DNA from 4 places in the Streptomyces chromofuscus genome. Region 4 is predicted to be linked to each of the others. Evidence: riboswitches for the same ligand, from Rfam matches in the RefSeq annotation. Region 4 holds a riboswitch; each other region holds the start of a gene.
The links. A riboswitch is a leader RNA that binds a small molecule or an ion and turns the genes downstream of it on or off. The one in region 4 is predicted to bind cyclic di-AMP.
Positions count from the first base shown of each region.

Region 1: linked by a shared signal. The riboswitch ahead of IPT68_RS17390 (M23 family metallopeptidase) and the one ahead of IPT68_RS21975 (C40 family peptidase) in region 4 are both predicted to bind cyclic di-AMP.
Region 2: linked by a shared signal. The riboswitch ahead of IPT68_RS05360 (C40 family peptidase) and the one ahead of IPT68_RS21975 (C40 family peptidase) in region 4 are both predicted to bind cyclic di-AMP.
Region 3: linked by a shared signal. The riboswitch ahead of IPT68_RS27690 (M23 family metallopeptidase) and the one ahead of IPT68_RS21975 (C40 family peptidase) in region 4 are both predicted to bind cyclic di-AMP.

Region 1 covers NZ_CP063374.1:3,860,707-3,867,690, reverse strand. Annotated here, with positions in the region: tRNA gene IPT68_RS17400 (tRNA-Met) at 181-254, shown strand; gene IPT68_RS17395 (PP2C family protein-serine/threonine phosphatase) at 428-1,675, shown strand; cyclic di-AMP (ydaO/yuaA leader) riboswitch at 1,867-2,046, shown strand; gene IPT68_RS17390 (M23 family metallopeptidase) at 2,058-3,107, shown strand; gene IPT68_RS17385 (PrsW family intramembrane metalloprotease) at 3,227-4,537, opposite strand; gene trmB (tRNA (guanosine(46)-N7)-methyltransferase TrmB) at 4,613-5,431, opposite strand; gene lhgO (L-2-hydroxyglutarate oxidase) at 5,718-6,935, opposite strand.
Region 2 covers NZ_CP063374.1:1,197,780-1,204,763, reverse strand. Annotated here, with positions in the region: gene IPT68_RS05385 (8-amino-7-oxononanoate synthase) at 133-1,260, shown strand; gene IPT68_RS05380 (DUF397 domain-containing protein) at 1,357-1,578, opposite strand; gene IPT68_RS05375 (helix-turn-helix domain-containing protein) at 1,588-2,448, opposite strand; gene IPT68_RS05370 (ATP-binding protein) at 2,661-3,119, shown strand; partial or broken gene IPT68_RS05365 (YbaB/EbfC family nucleoid-associated protein) at 3,599-3,685, opposite strand; gene IPT68_RS05360 (C40 family peptidase) at 4,097-4,570, opposite strand; cyclic di-AMP (ydaO/yuaA leader) riboswitch at 4,574-4,776, opposite strand; gene IPT68_RS05355 (hypothetical protein) at 5,126-5,434, opposite strand; partial or broken gene IPT68_RS05350 (ATP-dependent Clp protease proteolytic subunit) at 5,442-5,804, opposite strand; gene IPT68_RS05345 (ABC transporter permease) at 5,932-6,939, opposite strand.
Region 3 covers NZ_CP063374.1:6,141,520-6,148,503, forward strand. Annotated here, with positions in the region: gene IPT68_RS27680 (M16 family metallopeptidase) at 1-1,257, shown strand, start outside; gene IPT68_RS27685 (M16 family metallopeptidase) at 1,254-2,642, shown strand; cyclic di-AMP (ydaO/yuaA leader) riboswitch at 2,867-3,032, shown strand; gene IPT68_RS27690 (M23 family metallopeptidase) at 3,046-3,810, shown strand; gene IPT68_RS27695 (GntR family transcriptional regulator) at 3,998-4,693, shown strand; gene IPT68_RS27700 (HPr family phosphocarrier protein) at 5,012-5,293, opposite strand; gene IPT68_RS27705 (bifunctional acetate--CoA ligase family protein/GNAT family N-acetyltransferase) at 5,470-6,984, shown strand, end outside.
Region 4 covers NZ_CP063374.1:4,842,184-4,849,167, reverse strand. Annotated here, with positions in the region: gene IPT68_RS21985 (M23 family metallopeptidase) at 87-1,730, shown strand; gene pcrA (DNA helicase PcrA) at 1,837-4,311, opposite strand; cyclic di-AMP (ydaO/yuaA leader) riboswitch at 4,622-4,787, shown strand; gene IPT68_RS21975 (C40 family peptidase) at 4,796-6,001, shown strand; gene IPT68_RS21970 (hypothetical protein) at 6,079-6,432, opposite strand; gene IPT68_RS21965 (C40 family peptidase) at 6,976-6,984, shown strand, end outside.

The DNA of each region.
Region 1 (6,984 bases), 980 kb from region 4:
CCCCCAGCTGGGATGAACGCGCGAGAACGGGTGGCCGGCTACCCGTCAATCGGGTGGTCCCCGGCCCCCGTACCCGGCCCCCGTAGCCGGCGTCCGGCCGGAAACCGCCTGCTCAGCGGGGGTCGGGGGAAACCGTGGCGCGTCGGGCCCCGCGCATGCCGTACACTGGTGTCATACCGACGCGGGGTGGAGCAGCTCGGTAGCTCGCTGGGCTCATAACCCAGAGGTCGCAGGTTCAAATCCTGTCCCCGCTACTGAAGGCCCGGGGCCGGAATCCAGATCATGGGTTCCGGCCCCGAGTCGTTTCCGGTCCTCGCCCTCTCCTCTCACTCTCTCCCCTCATCCGGTCGGCCCATCCGGGCTGGTCCCGCGCGCCCACTGCGGGAACGCTGGACAGGTGCGGTGACCGTCGTGGTGGGAGAGGACAGTGCGGCCTGCGGAGGCAGAAGGAGAGCGGCCGTACCCCGGAGCCGGCGGCGGGCTCCCCGAGGGCGGGGCTCCCGGCTCGGGTCGCCCCCGTGACTCCCCCGCGCTCGCGCGCCCCGAGCCGCCCGAGCCGCCCACCGAGGAACGGCCGGTCTTCTTCGCCCGCACCTTCGTCCGCGCCCTCCCCGCCCTGCTCGTCGTCATCGGCGGCTGCTACGACTACCTCACCCCCCGCGGTTTCAGCGCCGCCCCGCTGTTCACCGCCGCCCCGCTGATCGCCGCACCGCTTCTTTCCCGCCGGGCCACGCTTCTCATCGGCGTCGCCGCCGTCGCCGTGGGCATGGCGGTGGACATCCGGTACGGCGACCTCCTCCAGGTCGAGGCGCTCACCGAGCAGGTCACCGTGGTGACGGTCGCCGCCCTCGCCCTGCTGATCAACGGGCTCGTCCGGCGCAGCCACGCCCGTCTCCATTCGGCCTGGGAGATCGCCGAGGCCGCCCAGCTGGCGGTACTGCCGGAGCCGATGGAGCGGATCGGCGGCTTCGAGGTCGCCGCGCGCTACGAGGCCGCGCAGGCGGATGCCTTCATCGGCGGCGATCTGTACGCGGTGCAGGACAGCCGGTACGGCGTACGGCTCGTGGTGGGGGACGTGCGCGGCAAGGGCATGGGGGCGGTGGCGGCGGTCGCCGTGGTCGTCGGGGCGTTCCGGGAGGCCGCCGAGCACGAGGCGACGCTGGAGGCGGTGGCGCGGCGGCTGGAGCGGGCGCTGACGCGCGAGGGCACGCGACGGGACGCGATCGACGCCTTCGAGGGGTTCACCACCGCCGTACTCGCCGAGATCCCGCACGAGGACGGTGTCGTCCGCATCCTCAACCGCGGCCATCCGCCGCCGCTGATGCTCTACGCCGACGGCACGGTGCGCCCGCTGCCCGCCCGGCAGGCGGCGCTGCCGCTCGGCATGGGTGAGCTGGCCTCCTGGCCGGACCGCGCGGAGGAGTCCCGCTTCCCGGGCGGCGCGACGCTGCTGCTGTACACGGACGGCTTGTCCGAGGCGCGGGACGCCCGGGGCGTCTTCTACGACCCGGCGGCCCGGCTGGCCGGCCGGACCTTCGGCGGGCCCGCCGAACTGCTCTGCGCGGTGGCCGAAGACGTTCGCCGGCACAGCGAGGGCGGCACCACCGACGACATGGCTCTGCTCGCCGTCCGGCGACCGTCACCAGGGGTGATGGAACAAACGCCCTCCGCATGACAACTGACATGCAGTCAGAAATGGGTACGGTCCTGACCGGAGGTCAACTCGCCCGATTTTCGTCGTTGATGGCCCGTACGTCCTGGCGGAAAACCTTAATGATCAAGTGGAACGGCTTGGAAATCAGGCCCTGGTTCTATTAACGTCCGATAACGCAGCGCGGTCGTCCCAGCCGTCACAAGAGGCGGCTCCGTGCGCACGCGCCGAATCCCGCGCGAGGCCCTTACCGGCCGCACAAGGGAACCGGGGAACCACCACCTTGGGGTGAATCGGGCGTATGCCGCCGTAGTGGTACGGCTGGTTTACGCGCGTAGGAGACCTTCCTGCTCCGAACCCGTCAGCTAACCCGGTAGGCGAGAAGGAAGGAAAGGAGTACGCCCACGTGGCGTCCAACCGGCCTGCCCCACAAGCCCCGTTCGTGCCTGGCCAGCGCGCCGCCGACAGCACCGACACGTTCGTCTACGGCGCGCAGCGCACCGACGAGGGCCCGTGGGAGGAGTGGAATCCCACTGCGGAGACCATCCGCCCCGTACGCGGTCGGCACCGTGTCAGCAAGCAGCGCGGCGGTGGACTCGCCCGCAGCTCCACCGTTCTCGGCGTCGGCGTCATAGCCGCGGTCGGCGCGGGCGGCATGGCCAGTGCGAACGCGGGCAAGCCGCCGGTGTCGATCTCCATGCCCGACCTGCCCTCCGTCGGCGCGCTGATGTCCGACGACGAGGACGCAGACTCCACCGAGCCCCAGCTCGCGAGTGCCCCGCTCAGCAGCCTCGGCGCGACCCCCGCGGAGACCGCGGAGGGCACCACCGACGCCGGTGAGGCGTTGCGTGCCCGCATCATCGCGCAGGCCGAGCAGCAGCAGGAGCAGGTCGAGAGCAAGGCCGCAGCGGAGGCCGCGGCCGCCGCCGAGAAGGCCGCCGCCGAGGCCGCGGCCAAGGCGGAGAAGGAGGCCGAGGAGAAGGCCGCCGCCGCCAAGGCCCTCGCCGAGGAGGAGGCCCGCAAGAAGGCCGAGGCCGAGCGGCTCGCCGCCCTGGCCAGGCAGTACGCGCTGCCGACCTCCTCGTACACCATCACCTCCACCTTCGGCCAGGCCGGCGCCCTGTGGTCGTCCGGTTACCACACGGGCCTCGACTTCGCCGCGCCCACGGGCACCCCGATCAAGGCGGTGCACAGCGGCACCATCACCGAGGCGGGCTGGAACGGGTCGTACGGCTACAAGACCGTGCTGACCCTCGACGACGGCACCGAGATCTGGTACGCCCACCAGTCGTCGATCGGCGTCAGCGTCGGCCAGAAGGTCACCACGGGCGAGGTCATCGGCCGCGTGGGCGCGACCGGCAACGTGACCGGCGCGCACCTGCACCTGGAGGTGCACACCGGCGGCGGCGGACTCGACCCGCTGGCCTGGCTGCAGAGCAAGGGCCTCACCCCTTAAGGAACGCGTTCCCCCTCCAACCCCGGCGGTCCTGACGGCAACCCCCCGACGTCAGGGCTGCCGGTTTCGGCTGTCCGCGGCCCTCTGGTGTCCTACGTGGTGTCCTACGACCGGCAGTCCTACGACCGGTACGGGTTGTACACCGGGTAGGGCGCCGTCGGCCCGTGCGCCGGCGCCCAGCCGTACACCGGCGGCATCATCGCCGGCATCGGCGGGGCGGTCACGCGTGCCGCGTACTCCAGGGCCGGCCGGGCGATCTCACGGCGGTTCCACAGTTCCCTCAGCAGCTCGCGTTCCCGCACGACGAAGTCGGTCCGGGCCCGGCCGCGGCGGCCCCGGTGCCGCAGGAAGGCCAGGGACGTGGCGTACGCCTCGTACTGCGCGACGGCCCGCGCGGCCGGTTTGCCGAGGTGGTGGCCGGCGTACTCGCGGGCCAGGCGGCGGGCCCGCATCGAGCCGAGGGCGAACGGTTCGGCGGGCGAGAGCCAGCCGGCGACGACGTAGGCGGGCAGCTCCTCGCGGACGGTCCGCAGCTCCCGCTGCCGCGTCCAGACCACCAGCCAGGTCAGCAGGCCGAACGCGGGGACCATGAAGCCGCCGTACACCGCGAAGAAGCCGAAGTCGCCGAAGGTCGCCGAGCCGTTCCACAAGGCGTGCATGCCCATCGCGAGCAGCAGCCCGGCCGGCGGCAGCAGGATCCGGCGCAGCCGCTGGCGTTCCCCGGCGAGCGCGGCGATGCCGAAGGCGATGCCGGTGAACACGGTGAACAGGGGGTGCGCGAACGGCGACATGACGACCCGCACGAAGAAGGTAGCGGCGGTCACGGAGGCGATCCCGCTGTGGCCGGCCAGCTGGTCGGTGCCGAAGGCGGTGCCGAGGTAGAGGATGTTCTCGGTGAAGGCGAAGCCGGTGGCGGTGACGCCGGCTATGACGACGCCGTCGAGGATCCCGGTGAAGTCGCGGCGCCGGAAGAGGAAGAGCAGCAGGATCGCGGCCGCCTTCGCGGACTCCTCGACGACCGGGGCTATGACCGTGGCGCCCCAGGTGTCGGCGCTGGTCGGGTCGGCGGTCGCGGTCGCTATCCACTGGGTGGCGAAGCTGTTCGCGACGATGGCTATCAGCGCCGCCGCGCACGCTCCCCAGGCGAAGGCGAAGACCAGGTTCCGCCAGGGCCCGGGCTCGACCCGGTCCAGCCACCGGAAGGCGGCTGTCAGCAGCGGCACGGGGAGGACCGCGAGGCCGAGGCCGACCAGGAAGCCCTCGGTGCCGGTCTGCTCGCGGACCAGGGCGAGGATCACCAGGCCGGACAGGGCGAGCAGCGTGCTCAGCGCGCCGTACCGCACCCACCGCTTCTGCCACCAGTGCGCGTGCAGCAGGGGGCGGCCGCCGGGAACGCCGGGGTTCGTCGGATACGGGGGACTGATCGCCACGGCATTGACCCTAACGAGGGGAGAGTCGAACGAGGGAAGGGTTTTACGGCCGACCGTCGCGCGGACGCTGGTCCTTCACCGCCGGTCCGCGCGCCGGTCGTCGTGCGGTACACGGCGGAAGAGCAGGTCGTTCACCTCATGACCCTTGTCCAGCCCCTGCCCCTCGAAACGGGTGAGCGGGCGGAAGTCGGGGCGCGGGGCGAAGCCTCCGTCGGGCCGGGTGTTCTCGAAGTCGGTGTGCGCGGTGAGCACCTCGAGCATCTGCTCGGCGTACGGCACCCAGTCGGTCGCGCAGTGCAGGATCCCGCCGGGCCTGAGGCGGCTCGCGGCGAGGGTGAGGAAGTCCGGCTGGATCAGCCGCCGCTTGTGGTGCCGCTTCTTGGGCCAGGGGTCGGGGAAGAAGACGCGCAGCCCGTCGAGGGAGTCGGGGGTGAGCATCTCGCGCAGCAGGATGATGGCGTCGCCGTTGGCCACCCGGACGTTGCCGAGGCCGGCCTGGTCGGCGAGGTTGAGCAGGTTGCCCTGGCCGGGGGTGTGGACGTCCACGGCGAGGATGTTGGTGTCCGGGTCGGCGGCGGCCATCCGCGCGGTGGCCTCGCCCATGCCGAAGCCGATCTCCAGCACGACGGGGTGGTCGTTGCCGAACAGCTCGGCGAGATCCAGGACCCGCCGCCCGTCGATGTCCAGACCCCACTTGGGCCACAGCCGCTGCAACGCGTCCGCCTGCCCCGCTGTCACCCGGCTCCGCCGCGGCTGGAAACTCCGGATCCGCCGCTCGAAGTGCGAACCGGCGGGGTCGGCCTTGGGGCCGTCGGGAAAGCGCGGCTCACCCTTGGCCCGATGCCGACGGACGGCGCTGTCACGGGTCGGGTGGGAGGCTTCGGGAATGTTCAGGGAGTCAGACACAGTGGCTTCGATGTTACGGGGTGCGGGGTGACGCGGACGGGGGTGCGGGCCGGAGGCGGGCGGGGCCGGGTCGCGGGCGCGAGGGGGAGGGGGAGGGCCGGAGTATGACGGGCAGGGGTGTGGGTGGAGGTCTGGCAGGTGTGGGCTGTGGACGCGGGTGCCGGGTCGGGGGCCGGGCCGGCGTGGGATGCGGGCGCGTGGGCCGCGGACGCGGGGGCGAGGAGCGGGGCCGGGTGGGCGGGGGCTGTGGACGGGTGAGGGCGTGACTGGGGGGTCATGTGCGGCTCAGTGCTATCAGGGCCCTTCGGGCCACCTCGCGGCCGATCGGCAGGGAGGCCGTCGCCGCGGGGGACGGGGCGTTCAGGACGTGCACGGCCCGCGCGCCCTCCCGGATCAGGAAGTCGTCCACCAGCGTGCCGTCCCGGAGTACCGCCTGGGCCCGCACTCCGGCCGCCGTCGGGACCAGGTCCTGCTCCGTCGCCGCGGGCAGCAGCCGCCGCACCGCCCTGGCGAACGCGGCCTTCGACACCGACCGCCACAGCTCCCCGCCGCCGTACCGCCAGTGCCGGCCCGCAATCCGCCAGGCTCCGGGCCAGGCCAGCGTCCGGGCCAGCTCGCGAGGCCGGACCACGCCCCAGCCGTAGCCCTCGCGGGCCAGCGCCGGCACCGCGTTGGGGCCCACGTGGACGCCGCCGTCGATGCCGCGCGTCAGATGCACGCCGAGGAACGGGAACGCCGGGTCGGGCACCGGATAGACCAGGCCGCGCACCAGCTCCGGCCGCGCCAGCTCGTAGTACTCCCCCCGGAACGGGATGATCCGCATGCCGGGGTCGTCCCCGGTCATCCGGGCCACCTCGTCGCAGTACAGCCCGGCGCAGTTCACCAGCACCCGCCCGCGCACCACGGTGCCGTCCGCCGTCCGCACGGCGACCCCCCGCTCCGGGCGCCGGTCGACGTGCAGCACCTCGGCGCCGTACCGGATGTCCGCTCCGGAGGCCTCGGCCAGCTGCCGCGCGACCGCGCCGAAGTCGCACACCCCGGTCGTCCCGACGTGTATGGCCGCGAGGCCCCGGACCTCCGGCTCGTACTCCGTGATCTGTGCCGCGACCAGCTCCCGCACCGGAATGCCGTTCTCCCGGCCGCGCTGCACGAGCGCGTGCAGCCGGGGCAGCTCGGAGCGCTCGGTGGCGACGATCAGCTTCCCGGTGACGGCGTGCGCGATGTCGTACTCCGCGCAGAACTTCACCATCTCGGCTGCGCCCCGCACCGCGTACCGCGCCTTGAGCGAGCCGGGGCGGTAGTAGACCCCGCTGTGGATCACACCGCTGTTGCGTCCCGTCTGGTGCCGGGCGGGCCCCGCCTCCTTCTCCAGCACGGTCACCCGCGTCCCCGGCGCGGCACGTGTGATCGCGTACGCCGCCGACAGCCCGACGATCCCGCCGCCGATCACCAGCACGTCGCAGTCGTAGGCGATCGTCCGCACCCGCACCACCTCCCGCTATCGATAGTGCACTGCGCCACTGACAACGCCTTCAAACGCG
Region 2 (6,984 bases), 3.6 Mb from region 4:
GACGGCCTTCGGCCAAGAGGAGACTTCACACAACCGTGAGCCGTCGACGTGTGGGTATTGCCACACCCTGAGCCGCGTTGGTCCCCGCTAGGGTCTGTGCACTGCCTACAAAAACACCGGAGGACGGACCCCATGGCGTTCGGCTGGATCGACGAGCAGGCGGAGCTGCGCCGCCGCGCGGGCCTCGTACGGAGCCTGCGACCCCGCCCGGCCGACTCGCCGCTGCTGGACCTGGCGAGCAACGACTACCTGGGGCTGGCCCGGCATCCCGAGGTCGTCGAGGGCGCCGCGCGGGCGGCGCGGAGGTGGGGCGGCGGGTCGACCGGCTCCCGCCTCGTCACCGGCACCACCGAGCTGCACACGGAACTCGAGCGTGAGCTGGCCGGCTTCTGCGGCGTCGAGGCGGCGCTCGTCTTCTCCTCCGGATACGCCGCCAACCTCGCCGCGGTCACCGCGCTGGCGCCGCACGGCACGCTGGTCGTCTCCGACGCGGGCAACCACGCCTCGCTGATCGACGGCTGCCGGCTGGCCCGCGGGACCACGCAGGTCGTCGCGCACGCCGACCCGGACGCGGTGCGCAAGGCGCTGCACACGCACGACGGGCCGGCCGTCGCCGTGTCCGACACGATCTTCTCGGTCGACGGTGACGCGGCCCCCCTCGCGGCGTTGGCCGAGGTGTGCCGCGAGCGCGGCGCGGGACTCGTCCTGGACGACGCCCACGGCCTCGGCGTGCTCGGCGACGGCGGCCGGGGCGCCCCGCACGCGGCGGGGCTCGCCGGCGCGGACGACGTGGTCGTCACGGTCACGCTGTCCAAGTCGCTCGGCAGCCAGGGCGGAGCCGTGCTCGGCCCCGCGCGGGTGATCGACCATCTGGTCAACGCGGCCCGGACGTTCATCTTCGACACGGGACTGGCTCCCGCCGCCGCGGGAGCGGCGCTGGCGGCGCTCGGGCTGCTGCGCCGTGAGCCCGAACGGGCTGCGCGGGCGCGGGCGGTGGCGGATGAGCTGCACGCCCGACTGACGGCCCTCGGGCTTCAGGCGGTACGGCCGGACGCCGCGGTCGTCTCCGTGCGCGCGCCGTCCCCGGAGAGCGCCGTGCGCTGGGCGGCCGACTGCCGCGCCGAGGGGCTCGCCGTGGGCTGCTTCCGGCCTCCCTCCGTGCCCGACGGCATCTCCCGGCTGCGGCTGACGGCCCGCGCGGACCTCTCCGAGGACCAGATCGAACGCGCTGTACGAGTCATCGGCGACACGCGACCATGAGTCGGCGAACCACGGCCGTGCGTCATGCCGTACGGAACTGATCAGAGATGATCGTTGCTGATCGGGGTAGGTCGATGGGAGAAGTTGTCAGGACCGTCAGAGGTGAGCCGTGAAGCCCGCCCAGCTCTCGGGGGAGAAGAGCAGCGCGGGTCCGGCCGGGTCCTTGGAGTCGCGTACGGCGAGCAGTCCGGTCCAGGGGCCCAGAGCAGGCCGGGCCGTCTCGACGCAGTTGTTCGCGCCGGTGCTGTAGCTGCTGCGCAGCCAGTGCACACCGAGCAGTTGAGTGCTGATGGGTACGTTCCGAGGCAGTGCGGTCATGGTGCCTCCTTACGCGCCGTCACCTATCCCGGCGATGTAGTCCAACGAATCCTCGGGCGAAAGGGCGTGGAACCGAAGGGCGTTGAAGGCCTCGATGTAGGCCTCTACGTCTTCTTTCCTTTCGAGGTAGAGGCTACTCGTCAAGTGGTCGAGAACCACAACATCCAGATCAGAAGTGCTCGAAAATGAGAAGATAACGAAAGGCCCCGTGATGCCGATGTGCGCCCCCGCCGCGAAGGGCAGCACTTGCAGGCGCACTTGGGGCAGTCGCGCGGCCTCCACGAGCCGCTCCAGCTGGCGCGCCATCACCTCGGGGCCGCCGACCTCCCGGCGCAGCACCGCCTCGTCGAGCACCGCGCTCAGCGTCAGCGGCGGCTGCGAACGCAGCACGTCCTGCCGGGCCAGACGTACCTCCACCAGGGCGTCCAGACGGTCCTCGTCGACGCCCTCCACCGCGGCGCGGGTCACGGCGCGGGCGTACTCGGGGGTCTGGAGCAGGCCCGGGACGACGGAGGTCTCCAGCGTGCGCATCGCGCCGGCCTGCGACTCCAGGCTGATGAAGTCCCGGTAGGTGGGGGGCAGCACCCCCTTGTAGGCGTGCCACCAGTGGTCCCGGCCGTGGCCGCCGCCGGAACCCGCCAAGGCCAGCAGGAGGTCCCTGAGCTGGGCGTCGTCCACCCCGTAGGCGTCCAGGAGTAACCGGACGTCGGCGGGTTTCACGCCGCTCGCGCCGGTCTCGATACGGCTCACTTTCGACTGGTGCCAGCCCACCAGGCGGGCCGCCTCACCGCTTGTGAGGCCCGCGCGGCCTCGCAGTGTGCGCAATTCGGCGCCCAGTTTCCGGCGGCGAACCGCGGGACCGTGCTGCATGGGCTACTCCCTACTCCCTCCGAGCCGCCCAAATACGCTCTGCCGTCGCAGAGTTCACCGCTTCGAGCGACAGATATATGCATATCTTGGTGGATCGCCACCGCTACCGGTCCGTGAGTGGCAGTCTGGCGAAGAAGCACCAGTCCGGGACCGTACTCGAACCATCCGCTCCGTGTCGGACTGCGGTCCCGTGGGAAAGGGACGACGTCGCCATGGCAGACCACCTGGAAGCATCCGTCACCCTGCCGAGCGATCCCGCCTCGGTCTCCGCCGCCCGCACCTACGTCGTCAGCACCCTGGCGGAATGGGGACTGCCGCCGGAGACGGAGGCGGCCGACACGATCCGGCTCATCGTCTCCGAACTCGCCACCAACGCCGTCCAGCACACCCTCGGTCAGTCGCCCACCTTCACGGTCGCCATGGAGCTCGACCGCGACGAGCAGCTTCGCATCGGCGTGACCGACAGTCACCCCCGTTTCCCGAAGCGGCTCCCGGCCGCCGTCCAGCAGGACAACGGCCGCGGTCTGGTCATCATCCGCTGGCTGACCGCCGAGTGCGGCGGCCGTCTGAGAGTCCGCCCGACCCGTGAGGGGGGCAAGACGGTCTCCATCGAGCTGCCGTGGACGGTACCGGCACGACCGATCCCGCTGGCGGGCCAGCAGGAGACTTAGGCCGCCGGCGAGCGGGGTCAGTGTGCCGGGGTGGGCGTCGCCGGTGTCGGGTCAGGAGTCGTCGTCTTCCGGGCCAGGGGGGCATTGTCGCCCTCGGGCCAATCCTCGGAGGCCACCGCGTCAGACGTCGTCGGCTCCCGGCCCGGGCGCCGGCCGCTTCCGGGCCGGGCGTCGTCGTCCACGGCCGAGCGTCGTCGGCCTCGGAGTGGGCATCGTCCGCTTCCGGGCCGGGCGTCGGCCGTTCTCCGGCCGGGTGCGGGCCGCTGGGCGCGGCGGAGGCGTTGTGGAGCAGGGCGTGGGGGCCGTCTCGCCGGAGTGGTGCGGGATCGAGATCGTCCGGCGCACCGAGCCGCCGACAGCGGGGGCACCCAGACCGGCGTGGCCGCCGTACGCGCCACCAGCTCCGGTACGACCCTCATCCCGAGCCCGCACCGACCGGCGCGCACACCACGGCGTCCCCGGTGTCGCGGTCGGCGCCGCAGACCGGGGATCCCACCGCCGCCCAGCCCCTGCGCCAGCGGGCCCAGCTTCTGCCGCTGGAGGGTCTGCGCGTTCTCGTTGGCCGCGGGCCGGCGACGCACCCGCGTGGGGCGGTGTCGGACCGACGCCCTGCCGGGTCGGATGGTCCGGCGCCCTGCTGAGCGCAGCCTCTGCCGCTGGAGGGTCTGCGCGTTCTCGTTGGCCGCGGGCCGGCGACGCACCCGCGTGGGGCGGTGTCGGACCGACGCCCTGCCGGGTCGGATGGTCCGGCGCCCTGCTGAGCGGTGGCTGCCCGGCCGGGAGCCGGCGCCGCCGAGGGCATGACGGCTGCTGCTGGGCAGGCCGCAGGCCGCTCGCGCCCTGGAGGGCGGCACGGGCGCCGCGCTGACGGTGCTGGGTGCCGCCGCCCCGCCACGGGAGGCGGGACGCGGCCTGAGCCCGCGTCAGGGGCCGGGACGGCGGCGGCGCGTCAGGGGCGCCACCACCGCCCCCAAGGGTTACTTGACGCGGCCGTACCACACGCTCTTCGTCCAGATCTTCTGCAGCCTCACCACGTCCCCGGTCTTCGGGGCGTGCCAGATCTTCCCCTTACCGGCGTAGATCCCGACGTGGTACACGTTCGACCCCGAGTGGAAAAACACGAGGTCGCCGGCCTTGCGGCTCCTCGCCGAGATGTGACGGGTCTTGTTGTACTGCTGAGCGGCCGTGCGGGGCAGCTTCTTGCCCGCCTTCTTGTACGAGTACAGCGTCAGGCCGGAGCAGTCGAACCGGCGCGGACCGGTGGCGCCCCACCTGTACGGGGAGCCCTTCTTCGAGGCCGCGACCTGGAGGGCCTTCGTCGCCGGCGTGGCGGCCGCGGCCTCCGGGGCGAAGCCCGGAGCCACGACGGAGCCGCCCACCGCGGCGAGGGTGAGGGCCGAGGCCGTACCGGCGCGGGCCATGAGCGACGGGACACGATTGAGCGCGGTCATGCGCAACCCTTCGTCAGCCGCCTGTGAAGGATGACCTGTCGGATTCGGGCTGGCGAAGTTGCCCGGCCGCGGTGTCGCGGCTTCACCCCAAGGGCCGCTCGGAACGTGTGCTCCGGCGACCCGTCGTGCTCGGGTCCTCCACTCCTGCCGATCCACTCCTGTCGACCGGTCATCCGGGCGGCGGCAGGATTCGGCGTCCGCCCGGACCGCCCCGCCGCGGTGGCGGGGGCTTGTCGTCAGTCAGGGATCTTGGCTTACACAAGTCCGAAAATCCCAACGCAACCGGGGATTTGTGGCGTTACTCACCACTCACCCGTTCGGGTGGACAGTCTGGTGTGCGAACAGGTGTCAAGGGCGCCGCGCCACCCCGGACCAGGGGCGGAAGGTCGCGTTCCGCCCGCAAGCAGGTCTCGCCGCGCAACCGCAAGGGCCCCGGAACAGCACGTCAGGATCCATCGGACGGCGGTAGCCCTTTTGGTCCCTGTCGACGGCTGTCCGGACGTCCCGCCGTGTCGCCTTGCGGTCCGCGGCGACGGCGGCTGTGCCGGCCGTGCCTCAACTGTCCGAGCGCGGTGGGACGGTGATCCGCGCCGTGCGGCGTTCGCCGTCCAGCACGCGCAGCGCCCGCGCAAGGGTTCGGGCGTGGAGTTCGGTCTCGCCCCGCTGGTGCATCAGCGCGAGCGCGTCGCGCAGTTCGGCGGCCCTGCGCACCAGCGCCTGTGCGGCGCGCAGTCCACGGTACGTGTCGCCGTCGTGCGCCGGGTTGATCCGGCTGAGCAGGTCGACGACGTCCAGGTAACGGTCGATCAGCTCGCCCTCGGCGCGGGTGAGGGCAGGCAGCGGCGGCAGCTCGGGCGGCAGCATCCGCGGCTCACCGCTCGCCGGGTGCCGGGCGGGTGGCCTTGCGGTCGGGGACGATCCGGTCGATCAGGCCGTACTCCAGGGCCTCCTGCGACGTGAGGATCCTGTCCCGCTCGATGTCCGCGCCGACCTGTGCACGGGTGCGCCCGGTGTGCCGTACGAGCAGCTCCTCCAGGCGGGTGCGCACCCACGCCAGCTCCTCCGCCGGGACCGCGAGATCACTCGCCCGTCCCTCGACGGGCTCGTGCAGCGCCGGCTGACTGAGCGCCATCCGGGCGCCGGGGAGGGCGCATCGCTTGCCCGGGGTGCCGGCGGCGAGCAGGACGGCGGCGGTCGATCCGGCCTGCCCGAGGCAGATCGTCTCCACGTCGCAGGCAGACAGGAAGTCGGCGAGCAACCGCCGGGCGGCAAGCAGCCGCAACAAGTCGCCGGGCGGCAAGCCCAGCGCGGCAAAAGGCCGTGCGCCCCGTCCGCTACGGCGGGGCGCACGGCGTTCGGGGTCAGCCGGCCGGCACCGGCCTCGGGGCGGCCGCGGTGTCGTCGGCGTGGGTCGTACGCGGCCTCAGCGTGCTGCCCAGCAGCACTGCCCCGAGCCCCAGCGCGGCCCACCAGGTGAGGGTCAGCGCCGGGCCCAGTGCCGCCGCTCCGTCGAAGTACGACACCGAGCGCAGCAGCGTCGTCCCGGCGCCGGGCGGCAGCCACTGGCCGATCGCCCCGGCCGGCTCGGGCAGCATCTGCGGTGCCGAACCCGCCCCCGAGAACGGGTTGCCGAGCAGCATCAGCACACCCGCGACGATGCCGACGCCGGCCTTGCCCATGAGCGCGGCCAGGCCCGCGACCGCGGCGCTCACCGCCAGCGTGGACAGCCCGAGGGCCGCCGCCTCCGCCCACCAGTCGCCGGTGAGCACCTCCAGCCAGCTGTGCGCGATCGCGGCCACGGTGACGCCGACCAGACCCGAGGTGACCACCAGCGCGATCACCGCGCGGACGCCGCTCAGCCCGATGGTGAAGACGGCCGAGCCGGCCGCTATCCCGGCCAGCGCCAGCGGCAGCACACTCGCGCCGAGGGCCGCGCCCCGCGGGTCGCTCTCGGGGGCCGCCACGACGTCCTCCGCGCGGGGCTCGGCGCCCCCGGCGGACGCGGCCTGTCGCAGCAGCTGTGCGACCAGCGGGCTCCCGGCCGACGCGGTCAGCAGCTCGGGTCCCCGCTCGGTGACGACGATCGCGCCGTACACCGACCGGTCCTCGACGGCCTCCCGGGCGGCGGCCTCGTCCGGGTAGCGGTGGATCTCGAAGGCGCCCTGATGCTGGGCCAGCCCCCGCTCGACCTGCGCCGTGGCGGCGGCCGGGCCCGCGACACCCAGTGGGAGGTCGCGGGGCGCGGTGCGGGCGGCGGGCCAGGCGAAGGCCCACAGCGCCAGGGCCACGAGCAGCGGAGCGAGGACGACGACCGCGATCAGGCGACGGGGGTCCGGGCGGGTGGGGTGCGTGCCGGATGGCGTGGACATGGGTGTGCCCCTCGAGTGGGATCCAAAAAGAAGGATCGTTCGTTT
Region 3 (6,984 bases), 1.3 Mb from region 4:
ATGTTCCAGGGGTCCGCCCAGGTCAGGGGCAACGGGCACTTCGAGCTGGTGCAGGGTGCCGGAGGCTCGCTGAACGGCACCACCAGCTTCGAGCGCACCAACTACTTCGAGACCATGCCCACCCACCAGCTGGAGCTCGCCCTCTGGCTGGAGGCGGACCGCATGGGTTCGCTGCTCACCGCCCTCGACGACGAGTCCATGGAGAACCAGCGGGACGTCGTCAAGAACGAGCGCCGGCAGCGCTACGACAACGTCCCCTACGGGACCGCGTTCGAGCGGCTCGCGGCCCTCGCCTACCCGGAGGGCCACCCGTACCACCACACGCCGATCGGCTCGATGGCCGACCTCGACGCGGCGACCCTGGAGGACGCGCGCGAGTTCTTCCGCACGTACTACGCGCCGAACAACGCGGTGCTGTCCGTCGTCGGCGACATCGATCCCGAGCAGACACTCGAGTGGATCAAGAAGTACTTCGGCTCCATCGCCGCCCATGACGGCAAGCCCGCCCCGCGCGACGGCTCGCTGCCCGAGATCATCGGCAGGGAGCTGCGCGAGGTCGTCGAGGAGGAGGTCCCGGCGCGCGCCCTGATGGCCGCCTACCGGCTCCCGCACGACGGCACGCGCGCGTGCGACGCCGCCGACGTCGCGCTCACCATCCTCGGCGGCGGCGAGTCGTCCCGCCTGTACAACCGGCTCGTACGCCGGGACCGCACGGCGGTCGCGGCCGGGTTCGGCCTGCTGCGGCTGGCCGGGGCGCCCTCCCTGGGGTGGCTGGACGTGAAGACGTCCGGCGACGTCGAGGTGCCGGTCATCGAGGCCGCCATCGACGAGGAGCTCACCCGGTTCGCCGAGGAGGGCCCGACGGCCGAGGAGATGGAGCGCGCGCAGGCCCTGCTGGAGCGGGAGTGGCTGGACCGGCTCGGCACGGTCGCCAGCCGCGCCGACGAACTGTGCCGGTACGCCGTGCTGTTCGGCGACCCGAAGCTCGCCTTCACCGCCGTCCAGCGCGTCCTGGAAGTCACCGCCGAGGAGGTCCGGGAGGTCGCCAAGGCCCGCCTGCGGCCCGACAACCGCGCGGTGCTCGTCTACGAGCCGACGGCCGCGCAGGCCGAAGAAGCCGAGGCAGCCGCCACGGAGGGAGCTCAGGCCCCCGCCGCCGCGGCCACCGAGGCCCACGACACCAAGGCCGCACCGGCCCACGACACCGACGCCGCGCAGGCCGCCGGCGGCGACGACACCGAGGAGGCGGCCCAGTGACCGAGCTCGCCACGATGGACTTCCACCCCCAGCCGCAGGCGGGCGAGGCGCGCCCCTGGGCGTTCCCGGCCCCCACGCGCGGGACGCTCGACAACGGCCTGACCGTGCTGCGCTGCCACCGCCCCGGCCAGCAGGTCGTCGCCGTCGAGATGCTCCTGGGCGCGCCCCTGGACGCCGAGCCCGCCGACCTGGACGGCGTCGCCACGATCATGGCCCGCGCCTTCTCCGAGGGCACCGACAAGCACTCCGCCGAGGAGTTCGCCGCCGAGCTGGAGCGCTGCGGCGCCACCCTCGACTCGCACGCCGACCACCCCGGCGTCCGGCTGAGCCTGGAGGTCCCGGTCTCCCGGCTGCCCAAGGCCCTCGGTCTGCTCGCCGACGCCCTCAGGGCGCCCGCCTTCGCCGACAGCGAGGTCGAGCGGCTGGTCCGCAACCGCCTCGACGAGATCCCGCACGAGCTGGCCAACCCGGCCCGGCGGGCCGCCAAGGAGCTCTCCAAGGAGCTGTTCCCGGCGACCTCGCGCATGTCGCGCCCGCGCCAGGGCACCGAGGAGACGGTCGCGAAGATCGACTCCGCCGCCGTACGCTCCTTCTACGAGCGGTACGTCCGCCCCTCCACCGCCACGGCCGTGGTGGTCGGCGACCTCACCGGCGTCGACCTCGACGCCCTGCTCGGCGACACCCTGGGCGCCTGGACCGGGTCCCCGGGGCAGCCGCGGCCCGTGCCGGCGGTGACCGCCGACGACACCGGCCGCGTCGTCATCGTGGACCGGCCCGGCGCGGTGCAGACCCAGCTGCTGATCGGCCGCGTGGGCCCCGACCGGCACGACCGCGTGTGGCCGGCCCAGGTGCTCGGCACCTACTGCCTGGGCGGCACCCTCACCTCCCGCCTGGACCGCGTCCTGCGCGAGGAGAAGGGCTACACCTACGGGGTGCGCTCGTTCGGCCAGGTACTGCGCTCCGCCCCCGACGGCAGCGGCGCCTCGATGCTCGCCATCAGCGGTTCCGTCGACACACCGAACACCGGCCCCGCGCTGGAGGACCTCTGGACGGTGCTGCGCACGCTCGCCGCGGAGGGCCTCACGGACGCCGAGCGCGACGTCGCCGTGCAGAACCTCGTCGGTGTGGCGCCGCTGAAGTACGAGACCGCGGCGGCGGTGGCGGGCACGCTGGCCGACCAGGTCGAGCAGCACCTGCCCGACGACTACCAGGCGACGCTGTACCAGCAACTCGCCGCGACCGGCACCGTGGAGGCCACCGCGGCGGTCGTCAGCGCCTTCCCGGTGGACCGTCTGGTGACGGTGCTCGTCGGTGACGCGGGGCAGATCAAGGAGCCCGTCGAGGCCCTCGGTATCGGCGAAGTCACCGTCGTGACGGCCGAGTAGAGGCAGACCGGCGGCACGCGCGTGCAGGGGCCCTGGTGACCGATCCGTCACCAGGGCCCCTTGATGTGCCGGTTGAGCGATGGGAATGTCCCAATTGAGGCAGAGGTTGCCTGTCTGACCTGTGGGATGCGCTACAAACGCCCTTCTTCGTTTGGGGATCGGAAGATGTCCCGTTTAGCGTCATCCGGGCTGTCCGTCAGGCAGTGCGCCGCACCCGCGGCACCGGACAGTCATCGCCGAGTCCCCGTACGGCGCGAGCCAGGGGAGCCGGGGACCCAACCATGAAGTCCCTGGGGTGAATCGGACGCCCGCGCGCGGCGAGGGAGTCCGTAGGAGACCTTCCTGCTCCGAACCCGTCAGCTAACCCGGTAGGCGAGAGGGAAGGAAAGGACAAAGCCACCACATGGCGTTCACGCGCGCCACCGGGAAGCACCGTCGTCCCAGCCGGATGAAGCGCACCACCGCCCACGCGGCGGGTGTCGCCGCGCTCACCACCACCGGAGTCATCGGCACCCTGGCCGCTCCCGCGCTCGCCACCGAGCCCGCGGCCGAGGAGACCGGCCTGCTCCCGGTCGTCTCCATCGGCGACTCGGTCGCCGAGCAGATAGACGCCCAGGCCGCCGCCCAGAAGCAGGCCGCGGCGAAGGCGGCCGCCGAGAAGAAGGCCGAGGCCGCCGCCGCACAGCGCGCCAGGGAGCAGGCGAAGGAGGCGCGCGAGGCCGAGGAGCGTGCCGCCCGTGAGGCCGAGCGCAAGCGCCTCACCGCCCATGTCCCGCCGATCACCGGCTCCTACGTCTCCACCGGCTACCGGTCCGGTGGCTCCCTGTGGTCCTCCGGCAGCCACACCGGCGTCGACTTCCACGCCGCGAGCGGCACACTCGTGCGCGCGGTCGGCTCCGGCACCGTGGTCGAGGCCGGCTGGGGCGGGGCGTACGGCAATCAAGTAGTGATCAAGATGAACGACGGTACGTACACCCAGTACGGCCACCTGTCGTCCATCGGTGTCTCGGTGGGCCAGACGGTCACCCCGGGGCAGCGGATCGCCCTGTCCGGCGCCACTGGCAACGTCACCGGGGCGCACCTGCATTTCGAGGTCCGGACGACCCCGGAGTACGGCTCGGACATCGACCCGATCGCCTACCTCCGCTCGCACGGCGTCAGCGTCTGACGGCGGATCGCTCCGCTTCCCGCGGGCCCCGGCTCACGAGCCGGGGCTTTCGGCGTTTCGTGCGTCTGTATGTCCAAAAAAAATCCATGGATTCCAGCCCGCCGTCGGAAATCCCGGCTCATTGCAATAGAGTCACGGAACACACGTCGATCTCGACGTTTCATGGGGATTAAGGCGGAGGTCGGTCATGCGTATTCCGGCGCACTCGGTGTGCACGGCGATCCGGGACGACATCGTCGCGGGTGTCTACGAGCGTGGCGGCCGGCTCACCGAGGAACTCCTCGCGCGCCGCTACGGCGTCTCGCGCGTCCCCGTCCGGGAGGCATTGCGCACCCTGGAGGCCGAGGGTTTCGTGGTGACCCGGCGGCACGCGGGCGCGTGCGTGGCGGAGCCGACCGAGCAGGAGGCCGCCGACCTGCTGGAGATGCGCATGCTCCTTGAGCCGCTCGGCGCCTCCCGGGCGGCGCAGCGGCGCACCGAGGCCCATCTGAAGGTGCTGCGCGGCCTGGTCCGGCTGGGCCAGGAGCGGGCCAGGCGCGGCAACAGCGAGGACCTGCGCTCCCTGGGCGGCTGGTTCCACGAGACGCTCGCCCAGGCCTCCGGCAGCCCCGCCCTGATCGCCATGCTGACCCAGCTGCGGCACAAGATCGCCTGGATGTACGCCGTCGAGGCGCCCGTCAGCCCTGTGGAGTCCTGGACGGAGCACGGCGCGATCGTGGACGCGGTGGCGCGCGGCGACGGCGAGCGCGCGCGGGCGATCACGGCGCTGCACACCGAGCGCGCGACCGGCGCGCACCGGCTGCGCTTCTCCGTCAGCGGCGACCGCGCGGACCGTGTGAGGACTTCGCAACATGCCGTAAACATGACAGGCCTGCGGCATTAACACAGGCGCCGTATACAAAGAGGAGATATTCGGCGGCGGAGTATTTCCGCTGCCCTTTCCGGCCTGCCGTGAATTCCTGTCGACCTGCCGTGCATTCCTGTCGCACCGGCGCGTGAAAACGTGGCCGAGCATGCCGGAAAACAGCGATGCCGCACCGCCGGGAAACCGCCGAGCCGCCCCCTCCGGAAACCACCACGGCCCTACCGCCCGGAAACCGCGAGGCCCCGCCGCCCGGAAACCGCGACGCCCGCCGCCTGGAAACGGCGAGGCCGCGCCGCCCGGAGGGGCGACACGGCCTCAGGACTGCCGTGCGCGGGCTCAGACGGTCTCGGGAAGCTCCTCGAGACCCTCCGCGACCAGCTTGGCCAGACGGTCGAGCGCCGCGTCGGCACCCTCGGCGTCGGAGGCCAGGACGATCTCCTCGCCACCCTGGGCGCCCAGACCCAGGACGGCCAGCATGGACGCCGCGTTGACGGGGTTGCCGCCTGCCTTGGCGATCGTCACCGGGACGCCTGCGGCCGTGGCGGCTCGGACGAAGATGGAGGCGGGGCGGGCGTGGAGACCCTCGGCCCAGCCGACGTTGACGCGGCGCTCAGCCATGTGATGCTGCCCTTCAGGTGTTCAGGGTTGTCTAGACCAGTTTCCCATATCGTGAAGCCTGCCCGGACGGGTGCTTCGTCCCGTCCGGAGCGTCGCGGACCGCGGCCTCGGTCCGGTGTTGTCCCTCCACAGACTGCCTCGCGCCGTTGTCGTACGCGAGCCGTACTCTGGGGCCCATGCAGAGCCCGTCGGACCGGCACGAGTACCCCGCCCACTGGGAGGCCGACGTGGTGCTGCGCGACGGCGGCACCGCACGCATCCGGCCCATCACCGTCGATGACGCCGAGCGCCTGGTCAGCTTCTACGAGCAGGTCTCGGACGAGTCGAAGTACTACCGCTTCTTCGCGCCCTACCCGCGCCTGTCCGCCAAGGACGTCCACCGCTTCACGCACCACGACTTCGTGGACCGGGTGGGACTCGCGGCCACGATCGGCGGCGAGTTCATCGCCACCGTACGCTACGACCGGATCGGCGCCGACGGGATGCCCGCGTCCGCGCCCGCCGACGAGGCCGAAGTCGCCTTCCTGGTGCAGGACGCCCACCAGGGGCGCGGTGTCGCCTCCGCCCTGCTGGAGCACATCGGCGCCGTCGCCCGCGAGCGCGGCATCCGCCGCTTCGCCGCCGAGGTGCTGCCCGCCAACACCAAGATGATCAAGGTGTTCACGGACGCCGGGTACACCCAGAAGCGCAGCTTCGAGGACGGTGTCGTACGCCTGGAGTTCGACCTCGAACCCACCGACCGCTCGCTCGCGGTGCAGCGCGCGCGTGAGCAGCGGGCCGAGGGTCGGTCGGTGCGGCGGCTGCTGACGCCCGGTTCGATCGCCGTCGTCGGCGCGGGGCGCACGCCCGGCGGCGTGGGCCGCAGCGTGCTCGGCAACATCCGGCAGGCGGGCTTCACCGGCCGTCTCTACGCCGTGAACAAGGCGCTTCCCGAGGGCCAGAAGGAACTCGACGGGGTGCCGGCGTACCGGTCGGTGCGGGACATCGAAGGGCCCGTCGACGTCGCGGTCGTGGCGGTGCCCGCGCAGTACGTGCCCGAGGTGGTCGCCGAGTGCGGCGAGCACGGGGTGCAGGGTCTCGTCGTGGTCTCCGCCGGGTACGCCGAGAGCGGGCCCGACGGACGCGAGCGGCAGCGGGAACTCGTGCGCCAGGCGCGCGCGTGCGGCATGCGGATCATCGGGCCGAACGCCTTTGGCATCATCAACACCTCCCCCCAGGTGCGGCTCAACGCCTCGCTGGCACCGCAGATGCCGCGGCCCGGGCGGATCGGGCTGTTCGCGCAGTCCGGCGCCATCGGCATCGCGTTGCTGTCCCGGCTGCACCGGCGCGGCGGCGGGGTCACCGGGGTCACGGGCGTGTCGACGTTCGTCTCGTCGGGCAACCGCGCGGACGTGTCCGGCAACGACCTGCTCCAGTACTGGTACGACGATCCGGACACCGACGTCGTCCTGATGTACCTGGAGTCCATCGGCAACCCGCGCAAGTTCACCCGCCTCGCGCGGCGGACCGCGGCGGCGAAGCCGCTGGTCGTGGTGCAGGGCGCGCGGCACGGGGGCGCGGCGCCGCAGGGACACGCGGTACGGGCGACGCGGCTGCCGCACGCCACGGTGTCCGCGCTGCTGCGGCAGGCCGGGGTGATCCGGGTGGACACGATCACCGAGCTGGTGGACGCCGGGCTGCTGCTCGCGCGC
Region 4 (6,984 bases):
GCAGAAGATTGTCGTGCCCGCGTACCGCCGGGTACAGTCGCCGCACTGCTCTGCCAGCCCCTGTTGTCGAGGCGAAAGAGAAGTTGGTGAACGACCGTCACCCGTCGGGGACCGTAACCACCCCGACTCCGGCTTCCGAAGCCGCCTCGGCGCACTACGCGCCGTACGGCACCACGGAAGCCCAGTACGGCGACTTCACCACATACGCGGGCTACCCCGCCAACGGATTCGACACCGGCGGCCACGCCACCGCGACCGCCCCGACCGCCACCACGACCTTCGAGGCCGACCCCCTCTTCGGCGATATCGCGGGCAGCGGTCACGGCACCGGCGGGTACGACGCCACCCAGTGGTCCACCGGCAGTCATCACAACGTCAACCACGACCCGTACGCGGCCCAGCACCACGCCGCCTACGACACCGGCGCGTACGACACGACCACCTGGACCGCAGGCCACCAGCAGCTTCCTCTCATTCCGCCGCAGGCCGGTTCGGTGGACGCCAGCGGCCAGTGGGACGCGAGCGCGTGGCTCCAGCCCGAGCAGGGCGGCCCGGCCGACCGGACCCAGCAGTGGGACTGGGGCACGCAGGCCTTCGACACCGGCGCGTACGACGCCACGCAGTGGAACTCCGACGGGGGGCAGGGCGCCGGCCGGACCCCCGACGAGTACGAGCAGCAGAACACCGAGACGCTTCATCAGCAGACCGTGTCGTTCCCCCATCAGGCCGGGGCCTACGACCAGCAGGCCGGGGAATTCGCCCCGCACACCGGTGAGTTCACGCAGCACGGCAACGACTTCGCCCAGCCCGCCGTGCCCTTCGACCAGCAGGCGACCGCGACGTTCGAGCAGGTCGACTCCGGCGAAGCCGGACACGGCGGCGACGAGTCGGACGCCACGGACGAGTCGCCCGCCGAGGCGCCTCTCCTCCTCGACGACCAGGAGGAGGTCACCCCCGCGCCGGCCGGCCGCGCGGCCGGTCGCGGCGGGGCCCGGTCCCGTCGCCGTACGCCCGCCAAGCGCTCCGCTCTGCTGACCGTCGCAGTGCCCTCCGCCTGTGTGATGGGCGTGGCCGGGATCGCCGCCGCTTCCGTCGGCCCCTTCTCCGGTGACGACCAGCAGGACACCTCGGCGACGGCCGCGGACGCGCCGGCGGTGAAACCATCCGCCGCGAACAACCAGCTCGACACCCAGCTGGAGAGCCTCACCGCGGAGGCGGACGACTTCGGCGACCGGGTCAGCCGTACTCAGGAGCGCATCGACCTCAAGGCGCAGCAGGAGGCCGAGCGGAAGCGGGCGGCCGAGGAGGCGGCCCGCAAGGAGCGGCTGCGCCCGAAGTTCGCGCTGCCGGTCGCTGACCCCAGTATCAGCGCCTACTACGGCCAGGCCGGCATCAACTGGATGTCCGTGCACACCGGCATCGACTTCCCGGTCTCGTACGGCACGACGGTGGTGGCCGCGACGGACGGCACGGTCCGCACGCAGTGGAACAGCGCGTACGGCAACATGATGATCGTGACGGCGATGGACGGCACGGAGACCTGGTACTGCCACCTCTCCACCTACCAGGTGGCCTCCGGTACGACCGTCAAGGCCGGCGACCCGATCGCGTACTCCGGCAACTCCGGCAACTCGACCGGTCCGCACCTGCACTTCGAGGTCCGTCCCGGCGGCGGCGCGGCGGTCGACCCGCTGTCCTGGCTGCGCAGCCACGGACTCGACCCGTCGTAGCCCGCTTCCGACCAGGTGGGCGAAGGCCCCTCAGCGGACCCCCGACCCCGGCCCCCCGTTTTGTTTTCCGCGGTCCTGCAAGAGGGCCCGGACCGGTCCCGTACCGCTAGAGCTTCTCCACCGGCGCGTACCGCAGCAGCAGCCGCTTGGGCTTCGCGTCGCCGAAGTCGATGGTCGCTTCCGCGTTAGCGCCCGTGCCCTTCACCGCCATGACGGTGCCGAGCCCGAACTGGTCGTGTGTCACCCGGTCCCCGACCGCCAGCCCGACCACCGGCTGTTCGGTCGTCCGCCGCGTGGCGAACCCGGACGCGCCCGACGCCGAGGAGCGCGAACGGGACGAGGACAGGGACGCCGCCACGCCCGAGACCGGGCCCGCGGGGGCCGCCGGGGCGCCCGTCCGCTTCCAGTCCACGTGCGCCGCCGGGATCTCCTCCAGGAACCGGGACGGCGGGTTGTACTGCGGCTGCCCCCAGGCGCTGCGCATCACCGACCGCGTGAGGTACAGCCGCTCCCGGGCGCGGGTGATGCCGACGTACGCCAGGCGGCGCTCCTCCTCCAGCTCCTTCGTCTGGCCGAGGGCACGCATGTGCGGGAAGACGCCGTCCTCCATGCCGGTGAGGAAGACGACCGGGAACTCCAGGCCCTTGGCGGTGTGCAGGGTCATCAGGGTGATGACGCCGTCGCCGTCCTCCTCGTCCGGGATCTGGTCGGAGTCGGCGACCAGCGCGACCTGCTCCAGGAAGTCGGCCAGCGTGCCCGCCTCGCCCTCACCTCGCTCCTGCTCGAACTCCAGGGCGACGGCGGCGAGTTCCTGAAGGTTCTCGATCCGGGTCTCGTCCTGCGGGTCGGTGGAGGCCTGCAACTCGGCGAGGTAGCCGGTGCGTTCGAGCACGGCTTCCAGGATCGTCGCCGGTCCGGCGCCGGACTCGACGATCGTGCGGAGGTCCTCCATCAGCGTGTTGAACCGCTTCACGGCGTTCGTCGACCGCGCGGCCATGCCGTACGCCTCGTCGACCCGCTTCAGCGCCTGCGGGAAGCTGATCTTCTCGCGCTGGGAGAGGGCGTCGATCATCGCCTCGGCGCGGTCTCCGATGCCCCGCTTGGGCACGTTGAGGATGCGGCGCAGCGGCACCGAGTCCTCCGGGTTGGCCAGCACCCGCAGGTAGGCCAGGACGTCCCGGACCTCCTTGCGCTCGTAGAAGCGGACGCCGCCGACGACCTTGTAGGGCAGGCCGACGCGGATGAAGATCTCCTCGAAGACACGGGACTGGGCGTTGGTGCGGTAGAACACGGCGACGTCGCCGGCCTTCGCCTCGCCGGCGTCCGTGAGGCGGTCTATCTCGTCGGCGACGAACTGCGCCTCGTCGTGCTCGGTGTCGGCGGCATAGCCGGTGATGCGCGCGCCCGCGCCCGCGTTCGTCCACAGGTTCTTGGGGCGACGGGACTCGTTGCGCTCGATGACGGCGTTGGCCGCGGAGAGGATCGTCTGGGTGGAGCGGTAGTTCTGCTCCAGCAGGATCGTCGTCGCGTCCGGGTAGTCCTCCTCGAACTGGAGGATGTTGCGGATCGTCGCGCCGCGGAAGGCGTAGATGGACTGGTCGGCGTCACCCACCACGCACAGCTCGGCGGGCGGCAGGTCGTCCTCGCCGGGCGGTACGTCCTCGTCGTGCGCGCCGGTGCCGACGAGCTCGCGGACGAGGGCGTACTGGGCGTGGTTGGTGTCCTGGTACTCGTCGACGAGGACGTGCCGGAAGCGGCGGCGGTAGTGCTCGGCGACGTCCGGGAACGCGCGGAGCAGGTTGACCGTCGTCATGATCAGGTCGTCGAAGTCGAGGGCGTTCGCCTCGCGCAGGCGTGACTGGTACAGCGCGTACGCCTGGGCGAGGGTCTTCTCGAAGCCGTCGGCGGCCTGGGCGGCGAAGTCCTCCTCGTCGATCAGCTCGTTCTTCAGGTTGCTGATCTTGGCGCTGAAGGACTTGGGCGGGAAGCGCTTGGGGTCGAGGTCCAGGTCGCGGCAGACCAGGGACATCAGGCGCTTGCTGTCGGCTGCGTCGTAGATCGAGAAGGACGAGGTGAAGCCGAGCCTCTTGGACTCGCGGCGCAGGATGCGCACGCACGCGCTGTGGAAGGTCATCACCCACATGGCGTTCGCGCGCGGGCCGACGAGCTGCTCGACGCGCTCCTTCATCTCGCCCGCGGCTTTGTTGGTGAAGGTGATCGCGAGGATCTGGCCCGGGTGCACCCCCCGCTCGGCGAGGAGGTGGGCGATGCGGTGGGTGAGGACCCGCGTCTTGCCGGAGCCGGCGCCGGCCACGATGAGCAGGGGGGAGCCGGAGTGGACGACAGCGGCGCGCTGGTTGTCGTTCAGCCCTTCCAGGAGCGCGGCGGCGTCCACGGCGGGGCGATGGGCGCCGTCTCGGTAGTAGGCGTCCCGGTCCCGGGGCACGTCGAACTTCCCGTCGAACAGATCGTCCGGAACCGGCTCCGGAGCGTAATCGTCCTCGGGCGGCGGCGGAGGCTCCTCATGGGCCCGCGGGGCCTGGAGGTCCGCCAGGAAGCTGTCGTCAAAGAGGCTGCTCATCGCTCTCCGAGTCTAGGGTGCCCCACTGACAACCCGCGGCCTCCTCGAGAACATCCCCGGGCCGGGACGCGGAACGAGGTCCCGGAGGGAGACGGGCGTCACAGGCGGGCCACCCGCGGGACGCCCTGCCCCGCCCCCACGCCGACCGGGCACTCACCGTCCGAACACGATCTCACGCGCGCCGTGACGTCTGACCGCAGGTCACGAAAATGTATCGGGCATATCACCCACCAACCTTCACAGGGGCCACACGAGTTGGCTAGCGTGCCGGTCAGGCCGCACGACCCCCACCGGCGAACGTCGCCGGGCCGCGCGGCCTCCGCCGAGTCCGGTGCGCCCAGGCGGCCGGAGCCGGGGACCCAACCGAACCTGGGGTGAATCGGCCGGCTCCCACCCGGAGCGGACCGTAGGGCAACCCTTCCGAACCACCCGCCCGAACCCGACAGCTAACCCGGTAGGCGGCAGATGGAAGGAGTCGCCTCCTTTGGCGTCGCACCGCAAGTCGCGCCCCGCGGGCGCGCGGGTAGCAGGCATACGGACCCCCGCCCTGGCCACCGCTGCCCTGACTTCCGTGGCCCTGCTCTCCCAGACCGCCAACGCCGCACCCTCGGCCGACGACAAGCCGAGCCTGGAAGAGGTCGAGAAGAAGGTCGACGATCTCTACCGCCAGGCGGAGTCGGCGACAGAGAAGTACAACGCGGCCAAGGAGCGGACCGCGAAGCAGCGCAAGCACGTCGACACGCTCCTGGACGACGTCGCCCAGCGCACGCAGAAGCTGAACGAGGCGCGCGAGGAGCTGGGGGCGTACGCCGCCGCCCAGTACCGCACCGGCGCGTCCGTCCCCGACACCGCCACCTTCCTGCTCGCCGACTCCCCGCAGGACTACTTCGACCAGACCCAGCTGATGGGCCGGCTGACCAGCCATCAGAAGAGCGCGGTCGACGAGTACTTCACCGAGCAGTCGGCGACGATGCAGAAGCGCCAGGAGGCCACCGAGAGCCTGGCGACGCTCACCGAGTCGCAGGACGAGCTGCGGACGGCGAAGGCCACCGTCCAGAAGAAGCTCGCCGACGCGCGGGACCTGCTGTCGGAGCTGACCGCCGAGGAGAAGGCCCGCCTCGCGGCGATCGAGAAGGAGAAGCAGGAGGAGGCCGCGCGCAAGGCCGCCGAGCTCGCCCGGCAGCAGGCGGAGGCGGAGGAGCAGCGACGCCAGGAAGCGGCGCAGCAGGAGCAGGAGCTGGCCCAGGAGCAGACGCAGGAGTCGGCCGGCAGCGGTTCGTCGACCACCACCGAGTCCGGTTCCGGCACCTCCGTGTCGGACTCCTCGTACGGCACCAAGGCCGAGAAGGCGCTCGCCTTCGCCCGCGCGCAGATCGGCAAGCCGTACGTGTGGGGTGCCACCGGACCCGACTCCTACGACTGCTCTGGCCTCACGCAGGCCGCGTGGAAGGCCGCCGACGTCAGCCTGCCCCGCACCACCTACGACCAGGTCAACGCCGGCACGACGGTCTCCCTCGCCGCCGCCCAGCCGGGCGACCTGATCTTCTTCTACGACGACGTCACCCACGTCGGCATCTACATCGGCAACGGCATGATGATCCACGCTCCGAAGCCGGGCACGTACGTCCGCGAGGAGTCGGTCTACTACGACGGCGAGTCCTCCATCCACAGCGTCGTCCGCCCGGCCTGACACCGGGCGCCGGGAGGCGAACGACGGGCACGCGCGCGTGCGGCGGTGTGTGCGGCACGCGCGCGTACGGCGGGACGTCAGGTCCAGAGCACGGCGATGAAGACGTTCGCCGTGGTGAGAAGCCCCACCAGGCCGAACATGCCCTTGTCCACCTTTTCGTCGTCCCGTTTCACGTAGACGAGGCCGAGGATCACGATCAGCAGGGCCAGCTTCACACCGATCTTGATGTTGTCGACGGGCTGGTCGTCGGCCTGGTTCAGGCCGACCAGGATCACGCCGGTGACCAGCATGGTCAGCGCGCCGTGCAGCATCGCCGGGACGAATCGCGCGGTGCCGGCCCCCATCGCCTTCATCTGGGTGAGGAAACCACCGAGGAGGGAGGCGATGCCGATGATGTGCAGGCCGACGAAGAGGTGGATGAGTACGTCCATGGCCGGAGCCTAATCAGGAGGTACTGAGGCCCCAGCAGGGGGGTACGGAGACCTTCTGGGGGCGTTCCGGGCCGCCCGGCACCGGGCCGCGGCCACGGGCTGCCCGGAACCTCCCGGTCGAGCACACGGTGACTGCGTACGGGCCGCACGGTGACTGCATATATGCGCGCCATAGCAGCCTCGCGGCCACATCCGCCCAGGAAATCGCCGCATCGGTCATCGCCCTGCGTCAAGGCGACCGCCCCGGACCGGGATCACGGTCACATACGGTCACCCACCGGTCCCCTGCCGCCACTTCCGCACAAGGCGTCACCGCGCCGTCACGCCCGGGCTTAGCGTCCTCCACCAGGTGACCGGCTCCCCACCGCCGCCCTGGCCAAAGGCGGCAGCCGGGCACCACCGCCGAGAAGGTCCGGCGGCGCCCCGCTTCCCCTGCGCGGGGCGCCGCCGGACGCGTCAACCGCCCCGGGCGGTCGTACGTCCACCCGGTGGCCGTACGGACACGGCGGTCGCCCGAGTCGTACGAAAGGACGTGCAGTCCACGTGGCAGCG